Regions from separate parts of the Halomonas sp. FeN2 genome, predicted to be linked through region 1. Evidence: predicted binding sites of a transcription regulator. Region 1 holds the regulator's gene; each other region holds the start of a gene.

Evidence for each region. The regulator sigma-54, encoded in region 1, starts transcription at its own class of promoters, with help from an activator protein. The targets are predictions, from matches to a motif close to TGGCACNNNNNTTGCTNT.
Region 2: amt (ammonium transporter) is a predicted target of sigma-54. The motif match lies at 1,863-1,880, and genes of this name have one in related genera.
Region 3: KF947_RS07945 (NCS1 family nucleobase:cation symporter-1) is a predicted target of sigma-54. The motif match lies at 1,876-1,893, and genes of this name have one in related genera.

Annotation. Positions count from the first base shown of each region.
Region 1 is NZ_CP074200.1:4,351,564-4,354,816, forward strand. Features, by position in the region: gene KF947_RS19970 (PTS sugar transporter subunit IIA) at 1-402, opposite strand, end outside; gene hpf (ribosome hibernation-promoting factor, HPF/YfiA family) at 407-715, opposite strand; gene KF947_RS19980 (RNA polymerase factor sigma-54) at 813-2,228, opposite strand; gene lptB (LPS export ABC transporter ATP-binding protein) at 2,358-3,125, opposite strand; gene lptA (lipopolysaccharide transport periplasmic protein LptA) at 3,137-3,253, opposite strand, start outside.
Region 2 is NZ_CP074200.1:216,385-219,637, reverse strand. Features, by position in the region: gene amt (ammonium transporter) at 1-1,735, opposite strand, end outside; gene KF947_RS01015 (NAD(P)/FAD-dependent oxidoreductase) at 2,049-3,253, shown strand, end outside.
Region 3 is NZ_CP074200.1:1,709,937-1,713,189, forward strand. Features, by position in the region: gene KF947_RS07940 (LysR family transcriptional regulator) at 1-177, shown strand, start outside; gene KF947_RS07945 (NCS1 family nucleobase:cation symporter-1) at 214-1,731, opposite strand; gene KF947_RS07950 (nitrilase-related carbon-nitrogen hydrolase) at 2,349-3,215, shown strand; gene hydA (dihydropyrimidinase) at 3,248-3,253, shown strand, end outside.

The DNA of each region.
Region 1 (3,253 bases):
ACGCAGCTGCTGGCGCGTGTCCGCATCATTCATGATGGTCGCTACCTGCCCCAGTAGTGAGAGATGCGTGTCATCTGCCTCTTCGGGTACCAACAGGACAAATACCAGATCTACCGGATCGCCGTCGATAGCATCGAAATCGATTGCTTCAGCCAGCTTTAAAAACCCGGCGATAGGGGCGGTGCAGTGGGGGCTCCGCGCATGGGGAATAGCCACGCCGTTACCAATACCCGTACTACCTAAGCGCTCGCGGCCGATTAAACGGCTAAACACTTCTTGGCTGTCCAGGCTGGGGATATTTTGGGCAATAAAGGTGCTGTAAAACTCCAGCACCCTTTTTTTGCTACCCCCGGGTACGTCATACAGAACACGTTCCGGGGGGAGTATGGTTTCCAACGTCATTGAATTAACGCACACCAGCGCCTTGGGCGCGAGCTTGTGCTTTTTCCTTGTGTTTAACGAGTTGACGGTCGATTTTATCCGCTAGCGCGTCGATAGCGGCGTACATATCACTGTCTAGGGCTTCCGCATGTAAGTCAGCACCTGCTGCGTGCAGCGTACAGGCGGCCTGCTGGCGCTCTTTCTCCACTGATAAGGTGACTTGCACCGTAGTTATATTGTCGTAATGGCGCTCTACACGCTCAAGCTTTTCGTTGACATAGTCACGCAAGGCGTCAGTCAGTTCTACGTGATGACCAGTGATATTTACTTGCATTGACGTGCTCCTTATCCATCGGACTGTACTTCGATTGTAACCCTTTTTGCCGCGTTGCAAAGCCCTTGTCGAGAGTTTCCCTGAAACGTTAGCGAAGTTAGCGCAAACGGCGCCGTTCACTAGATGAGGGAATGCCCATGGCTTCACGGTATTTCGCCACCGTACGACGCGCCACTTGAATCCCTCCCTCGCCTAACAGCGTCACTAAGCGACTATCTGAAAGCGGCTTGCCGGGCGGCTCCTCTTGAATCAGTTTCTTGAGACGTGCCCGGATGGCAGTGCTGGAATGGCTATCGCCATCTTGACCGCTCACCTGGCTTGAGAAAAAGTATTTGAGTTCAAACACGCCTCGAGGTGTATGGATATATTTTTGCGTCGTTACCCGTGAAATAGTCGACTCGTGCATCTCGACGGCTTCGGCAATATCGGCCAGTATCAATGGCTTCATGGCTTCTTCACCGTGCTCCAAAAAGCCAATCTGGCGGGTAATGATTTCGCGACCCACACGCAGCAGCGTATCGTTTCGGCTAGAGAGGCTTTTGATCAGCCAGCGCGCTTCCTGGAGGTGTTCTTTGAGAAACTGATTGTCCTGGCTCTTGTCCGCTCGCTTAATCAAGCTGGCGTAGTCCGGCTGAATGCGCAGCCTTGGCAGGGCTTCTGGGTTGAGTTCTAAGTGCCAGCCTTCGTTATCGTGGCGCACGACTAGGTCGGGGGTAACATAGCTATCGTCGGTGTCGCCGTAAGCGCTGCCTGGCCGTGGGTCTAGGCTGCGAATCAGTAGGATGACGTCGGTCAACTGTTCGTCGTCGAGCCCTAGGCGGCGCTTCAGCAGGCGCATATCGTCTTTACCAAGCGCTTCGAGAAACTGCCGCACTAAACGGCGAGCGGGAACCAGCAGTGGCGTATCATCGGGGAGGGCGGCGAGCTGCAGCATCAAGCATTCACGCAGATCCCGGGCAAAGATGCCGGTCGGCTCAAACTGCTGGAGCTTGAGCAGAATGGTTTCCACTTCGCGTTGACTAAGCCCGTCAATGCCCTGGGCGCGCAGGCCTTCACGGATGTCGTTGAGCGGTTGGGTTAGGTAGCCGTTAGCGTCGAGCGCGTCGATTAAACTCTCCGCGACAAGCTGCTCGCGGGCGCTAAAATCGGTCATGGCAAGCTGCCATAGCAGGTGGCCATGCAGGCTTTGCCCTGCTGCCTGACGCTCAAAATCAGGGCCTTCGCTGCTGCTACCCCCCTGACTGCCCATATCTTGATAGGTATCTGACCAGTCGCTATCTACCGAGAGCTCAGTAGGGATGCTCTCTGACCACTCTTCTTCCTTAGGCTCGCTGACAGCCTGCTCACTAAATTCATCTTCCTGCTCCAGCATGGGATTGGCATCAAGTGCCTGCTGAATTTCTTGACGAAGATCCAGCGTAGAGAGTTGCAGCAGCGCAATGGCCTGCTGCAACTGGGGCGTCATGGTCAGCTGTGTGCCGATACGCAGTTGGAGAGAAGCTTTCATGACCATCTGAGAACCACTCGTTAATCAGAATGCTCCACCCTAGTGCGAGTGAGTGCTTGGCGCAAGTGCAATAAGCATGCCATTGGTAGTAAAGTTGTTTTAAAGCGCTATTTAGGGGCGATGAAGGCGAAACTGTTACAGACGAAAATCGGCGCCCAAATACACGTCCCTTACTTTTTGATTGGTGAGAATCGAAGCCGGCGAGCCACTGGCGATGATTTGCCCATCGCCGACGATATAGGCGATATCGCAAATATCCAGGGTTTCACGCACGTTGTGATCAGTAATCAGCACGCCGATATGGCGCTGTTTAAGCGCACGAATAATGCTTTTAATATCACCTACCGAGATGGGGTCAACGCCCGCAAAAGGCTCATCAAGCAGAATAAAAGCGGGCTCTGTGGCTAGCGAACGGGCGATTTCTACACGCCGGCGCTCGCCCCCTGAAAGGCTCATGCCCAGGTTGTCGCGGATATGGGTAATATGGAAGTCTTCGAGTAGCGCTTCCAGGCGCTGTTCGCGGTCGCTGCGACTAAGCTCTTTGCGGGTCTCGAGTATCGCCATAATATTATCGGCAACCGAGAGTTTGCGGAAAATAGATGCCTCTTGAGGTAGATAGCCAATTCCCGCCGCTGCGCGCTCGTGCATGGGGGCGCGGGTTAAATCCACATCGTCGATACCCACCTTGCCAGCGTCGGACTTGACTAGCCCAACGATCATATAGAATGAGGTGGTTTTACCCGCGCCATTGGGGCCCAGGAGCCCAACGACGCTGCCTTGGCAGATTTCCAAATTGATGTCTTTAACCACACGGCGGCGTTTGTAGCTTTTAGCCAGGTGGTGGGCATAAAGGGTTTTGTTCGGTGTAAGGATGTTGTTCGGCGTAGTGTCAGCAGTTGCCACAGCTTGACTCCCTATTGTTCAGGCTGAAGGGTCATACGTATGCGCTGGGGCTCGCTGCCGTCAACGTCAGAGCGTGCTTGAATCACTTCACGATCAATAAAATATTCAAGTCGCCCGCCGCTAAATTT
Region 2 (3,253 bases), 660 kb from region 1:
CATCGCCGATCGATGCCAGGGTAGTGCGGGCAAGGTCGCGTTCACGGTTTAACTGCTCCTGCAGCTGTTTGCGCTCGGTAATGTCGCGCACCATGCCTGAGCGCTCTGACGCGGATCCGCTGGCGCCTTCGCTAACTTGTATTTCCAGGTAGCGCACCTGCATATCTGCGCCGCGGCGCTTAATTTCATGGCGTGCTCCGGGGCTGAGGGAGCGGGTCGGCAATAGCTGCGAGACAGGTTGGCCAATAATCTGTTTGGCCTCGACCTCGAAGAGTTGCTCCGCCCCAGGGTTAAGGCTGGTCAGAGTGCCGTCTGCCTGCCAGGTAATCACGCCATCACGGAGATTGCGCAGCATCACGCGGGTATGTCCAACGGCGCTTTCAAGGGCAGCCGTTACGCGATTATAGCTCGCCGCTATTTCGCCTACTTCGGTGAACGGGTCTGCCTCAATTCGCTGGCGCATATCACCCTGCTGTTCATGCTGGCGCATATGCTCAAGTAGTTGGTTCAACTCATTCTTGGCGCCATGCTCGGCGAGATTGAGGCCCATCTTTTCTGCTTCAGGTGAGACGCGCATGGGCAGGAAGCGTCGGGTGGTTCGGAATAGCAGCCAGGCGCTGCCAAAGCTCCAAACGCCGCACACCACAGCGCCGGTCAACTGAATGCCAAACTGAGCGGATCGAGACAAGCCGCTATCAAGCAGTGTTAAGTCAGCCACCCAGGGGAGTGCTAGCGTACCCCATACGCCTGCCACGAGGTGCGAAGGTATGGCGCTGACTGCATCATCAATGTGTTTACTTATCAGCCATTCGCTGGTCAGTACCATCAGTACGCCGCTAACCGCACCCAGCCCAAATGCCGCCGATAAGGAGATCACGTGAGCGCTGGCGGTGACGGCGACCAAGCCCGCAATGGCGCCATTAATCGCATACATAACGTCGGCGTAACGCCGAGTGCGTAGCCCCATCAGCATGCCCGAAAGGATGCCGCCGACGGCGCCCAAAACCGTATTGGCTATGATGCCGGGGATTTGCTCGGTAACGGCCAGGGTGCTGCCGCCGTTAAAACCAAACCAGCCTAAGATCATAAACAGCGCGCCCAGCATGGCCAGAGGCAGGTTGCCCGAAGGGAAAGCAGTGGGTGGTTTGCCATGGGTGAAACGGCCGCTGCGTGGGCCGATACAGAGTACCGCTGCCAGCGCGACCCAGCCGCCCACGCTATGCACAACCGTGGATCCCGCAAAGTCGACAAACCCAAGCGCCCCTAGCCAGCCTTCCGCGCCACCCAAAAGTCCGCCCCATGCCCAGTGACCAAAGACCGGATAGATAAGCAGAGCTATCCAGAGGGCCGTCCAGGTATAGGCTGCAAAGGGCATGCGTTCTGCCACCGCCCCCGACACAATGGTAGCGGCGGTAGCGCAGAACATTGCCTGGAAAATAAAAACGGTAATCACCCAGTGGTTGGAAGCTTCTAACTGCCAACCAAACAGTGCTGTGCCGATTAAGCCTTGGTAGGAGTCGCCAAACATGAGCCCAAAACCGACTAACCAAAAAACGCTGACGGCAATGGCAAAGTCCGCTACGTTTTTCATAGCGACGTTGATAGCGTTCTTGGTGCGCGTAGTGCCTGCTTCCAGGCAGAGAAAGCCTGCTTGCATCACAAATACCAGGGCTGCGGCCCAGAGCACCCAGAGTGTGTCAAGCAGTGGGCTATGCAAATCTAGCGTGGCAGGCATAGTGTTTTCCTTAGCAACTTTTGGTGCAAGTGCGCTTCTTTTTGGTGCTTTGATGGTTTTGCGCGGATGGGTGGGAAGCCGTTGCATTGGTGTTAACCGACTGCCATTCAGGTTTCCTAATAGGAACTAAGCAATTGTTATGCCGCTAATAGTGAAGTCATCCTTTTTAACGCCAATGGCAGCATTAATTGCTGATTTTTAGAATTAAAACAGCGTTTTCGACTATGTTAATACGTATGGATTGGTGATATTTTTCAATTAGTTATCGGTCTTCAATTGTGGTTCATAATTGCTAAAACGGGAGTGCATCATAATGGCGCGTCAAACGGTAGTTTTGGGAGCAGGCATGGTCGGCGTCAGCATTGCCTGGCATTTGCGCCAGCGTGGGCATGAGGTCACCTTGGTAGATCGCCTTCAGCCTGGCCGCGAAACCTCGTTTGGCAATGCGGGTATCATTCAGCGTGAAGCGGTTAGGCCTTACCCTTTCCCCCGCGACGTTAAAACGCTACTTAGCGTTTTACCTAACCGTCGGGTAGATATTCGTTACCGTCCTGCGGGTATGGTCAACGCTGCCTCCCCGCTATTGCGCTACTGGATGAACTCTGCGCCCAAGGCATACCAAAAAATTGTGCCCGAATACGCCTCACTGATTCAGCTTTCGCTGAAAACCCACGGCCCGATGATTGATGCCGCAGGAGCCGAGCACTTGGTGCGCCGACAAGGGTGGCTTGAGCTTTATCGCACCCCTGAAAAACTCGCCGCACGGATAAAAGAGGCTGAAGAAGCGCGACGCCTATATGGCGTACAGTTTGAGCAATTGGATAGGGCTGCACTTGAGGAGAAAGAGCCTTCGTTGAGTGACACCATTATCGGTGCGATTCACTGGCTAGACCCCTGGACGGTTGCTGACCCCGGGGGGTTGGTCGCGGCTTATGCCCAAGCGTTCAGCAATGATGGTGGGCGTATTTTGCAGGCGGATATCAAATCGGTTCAACAAATAGGTGACCGCTGGCAGGTTAATACCGCTGCCGAATCGTTAGAAGTAGATAACGTCGTTGTGGCGCTAGGGCCCTGGGCGGGAAGCTGGCTTAAAGAATTGGGCTATCACTTTCCTACCTTTGTAAAACGTGGCTACCACATGCATTACGCGCCTCAAGCGCCGGCCAAGCTAAATTTCTGGGTGATGGATGCAGAGGTCGGCTATTTATTAGCGCCGATGAACGCTGGGATCCGCTTGACCACCGGCGCGGAGTTGGATCGTCTGGATGCCCCCGCTGATGTCAATCAATTAGGCGCCGCCGAGAAAGTCGCGCGCGGGGTGTTCCCGCTTGGTGAACGCCGCGAAGAAGCGCCGTGGAAAGGCGCAAGACCCTGTTTGCCGGATATGAAGCCCGTGATTGGGCCTGCGCCCAGGCATCCCGGGCTATGGCTTGCCTTTGGTCATGGCCATCAGGGGTTTACCCTTGGGCCAGCAACCGGTCATCTGGTGGCAGATATGATGGAAGGTCAGCCGACGGC
Region 3 (3,253 bases), 2.2 Mb from region 1:
CGCTTTATCGGTTTTCTGCCTGAACACGTCGCAGCACAGTGGGTGGCAGCGGGCAAGATGCGGGCTCTACACGCCAACTCGCAGCACTACCGCATCCCCTTTGTACTGATCACCCGACATGATCGCCGCCCCAACCGAGTGGTCGATGCGTTTCTACGTTTAATCAAAAGCAGCTAGGATAGAGAACCCGGCACGAAGCCGGGTTTCAACTGTTTAACGCTGCTCGGCTGCCTCATTGGCCATTATTGGCGCAGGCCCCGCCTGAGGCGATGATGCCAGCACTTGGCTGGCGACAAAATAAACGATGGCCCCCAGCGCCGAACCGGTGAACCAGCCGTAATCGTAGAACCAGTTCATAGTGCCTGTTAACAGCGATAGTAAAGTTAGCGCCACGGGCACACCGAAGGCGATGAAACCGGCGACATTTACAGCAGGATAGGCATGGCTATCCATATATAGGCTGGGCACATCCAGGCGCTGCTTTTTAATCAGGAAATAATCCACCGCCATAATGCCCGCGATGGGCCCCAGCAAACTGGAGTAACCCAGCAACCAGTTGGAGTACATCTGCTCAAGAGAGACACCTGGCGGAATAACGCCCGCTTTTTGTAGCAGATCGTAGCCCATCAGTAGCACGCCCACCGCGCCGGTCATTAGCACGCCGCGCGTCTGGTTAATCAACTTGGGGGCAATGTTCTGAAAATCGTTGGTAGGCGACACTATGTTAGAAGCCGTATTGGTGGAGATCGTAGCAATAATGATCAACAGCATCGCCAGTACCACCCAGAAGGGGCTGTCGATATAGCCAATCAAACGTACCGGGTCGGCAACGGTTTGGCCCACCAGCGTCTCGGAAGCCGCTGTTAATACCACGCCCAGCGCGGCAAAGAAGAACATCGTTAGCGGTAGTCCAATCACCTGACCCACGATTTGATCTTTTTGGCTTTTGGCAAAGCGGCTGAAATCGGGAATATTCAGCGACAGCGTAGCCCAAAAACCCACCATGGCGGTTAAGCCCGCGAAGAAGTAGCCATAAACCGACGCTCCTTCAGGCCGCGACGGCGGCTGCGCCAGTAGTTCGGTCATCGACATATGTGGCCACGCCCACACCATCAGACCAAACCCAACGGCTAGCAGCAGGGGCGCCGCCAGGGTTTCCAACCATTTAATCGACTCTGCCCCACGAATCACCACATAGAGATTCATCGCGCCGAAGACAAAAAAGCCGATCACTTCACCTACGCCGCCAAGCGCTGCCCAAGCGGGAATCAACTCGGAGAGCAGCAGATGAATGGCTAAACCACCAAACATGGTTTGAATACCAAACCAGCCGCAGCCGACTAAGGCGCGCACCAGGCAGGGAACGTTGGAACCTAAAATACCGAAAGACGAGCGTAAAACCACCGGAAAGGGGATACCAAACTTAGTACCGGGAAAGGCATTTAAGGTGAGAGGAATCAGCACGATTACGTTGGCCAACAGAATGGCAAACAGCGCCTCCCCCACGCTCAGCCCGAAGTAGGCGGTTAATACCCCGCCTAGGGTGTAGGTGGGCACGCAGATCGACATGCCTACCCAGAGTGCCGCAATATTCCACTTACTCCAGGTGCGCTCGCTGGCCTGGGTAGGCGCAATATCCTCATTAAAGCGAGAACTGCTGCGTACATCGTCCCCTACATCAAGCTCTATCAGCCCACCTCGATCCACCATCTGAGAGGTTGTTTCGGTCATTTTTTATCTCCTCAGCATTGCGTTATTGCGCTGTCTAGCTCCCACGGCCAGTGGAGCTTTTCAAAAAGGCGCTTAGAAATCATGGCTTTTAGAAAGCATTGTTTTTCAAAACCATCGTTCTTAAAAACCATAGCTTTTAGAAAACAAGCAATAAGCATGCCTACTTGAAAAAGCAGGTCAATTAACTCATTGATTAAAAAGCTGCCTTTCAGGACAACAATATTATTGTTAGCTTGTTATCTTTATATTTCCCCTACCTCAAACAAAAACCAACTAAACCAAGCTAGATCAAAAAAAATATTTGCACCAACTTTAAACAACAAAAATCTAAACACAGACATTAAAAACACACTAACCATCTGATTTAAAATAAATAAAAATTTCTTCCAAAATAGTGCAGAGGTTCACCAAAAAAGTGAACAGCGCCAAATAGAACAATAAAAACAAGTAAACTCAAAGAGTTAAACACAAATTAACAAATCTCCTCTAAAGACTTGCTAAAACCACCCACCCAGCGCTACTTTCAACAAAAGCTGTCTCTTTCGTCAGCTTTATAAAACTAGTTTTGAGAACACTACAAACATACGCTACATATCAACAATCAGAGGGAGCGTCTCATGCAGAAGATGAAAATCGGGTTGATTCAGATGGGCCTGAAAACCAGCACCGATCTTGAACCAGAAGCTATCCGCGACGCCATGAACGAGGCACATCTGCCAATGATTCAGCAAGCGGCTGATCAGGGCGTGCAGGTGCTTTGCTTCCAGGAAGTGTTTAATCAGCCCTACTTTTGCCCTAGCCAGGACGGCAAGTGGTACGCCGCCGCCGAGCGGGTGCCAGAAGGCCCCACCTGCCAAATGATGCAGAAACTCGCGGCTGAGCACCGTATGGTGATTATTGTACCGGTCTATGAAGAGACCGAGACCGGCGTTTACTACAACACCGCCGCGGTGTTCGATGCCGACGGTAGCTACCTGGGCAAATACCACAAAACCCACATCCCTCAAGTGGCTGGTTTTTGGGAAAAATTCTTCTTCAAACCGGGAAAATCCAACTGGCCAGTGTTCGATACTGCCTACGGCAAAATCGGCGTGTATATCTGCTACGACCGTCACTTCCCTGAAGGCTGGCGGGCGCTTGCTCTTAACGGCGCGGAGGTGATTTTCAACCCCTCCGCCACTGTAGCTGGGCTTTCCCAATACCTGTGGGAGCTCGAACAGCCCGCCTCCGCCGCCGCCAACGGCTGCTTTATCGCTGCGATCAATCGGGTTGGCACCGAGGCCCCCTGGAACATCGGCGACTTCTACGGCTCCAGCTACATCGTTAACCCCCGCGGCAAAATCGAAGCCCAGGCCAGCGAAAGCGAAGACGAGTTGCTGGTACACGAGATCGATTTGGACATGGTGCGGGAGGTGCGCAACAACTGGCAGTTCTTCCGCGACCGCCGCCCGGAAACCTATACCCGCCTCACCGACGGCGAATAAGCCCTGTTAATTAATTTCCCAAGGAGTAAACCATGAGC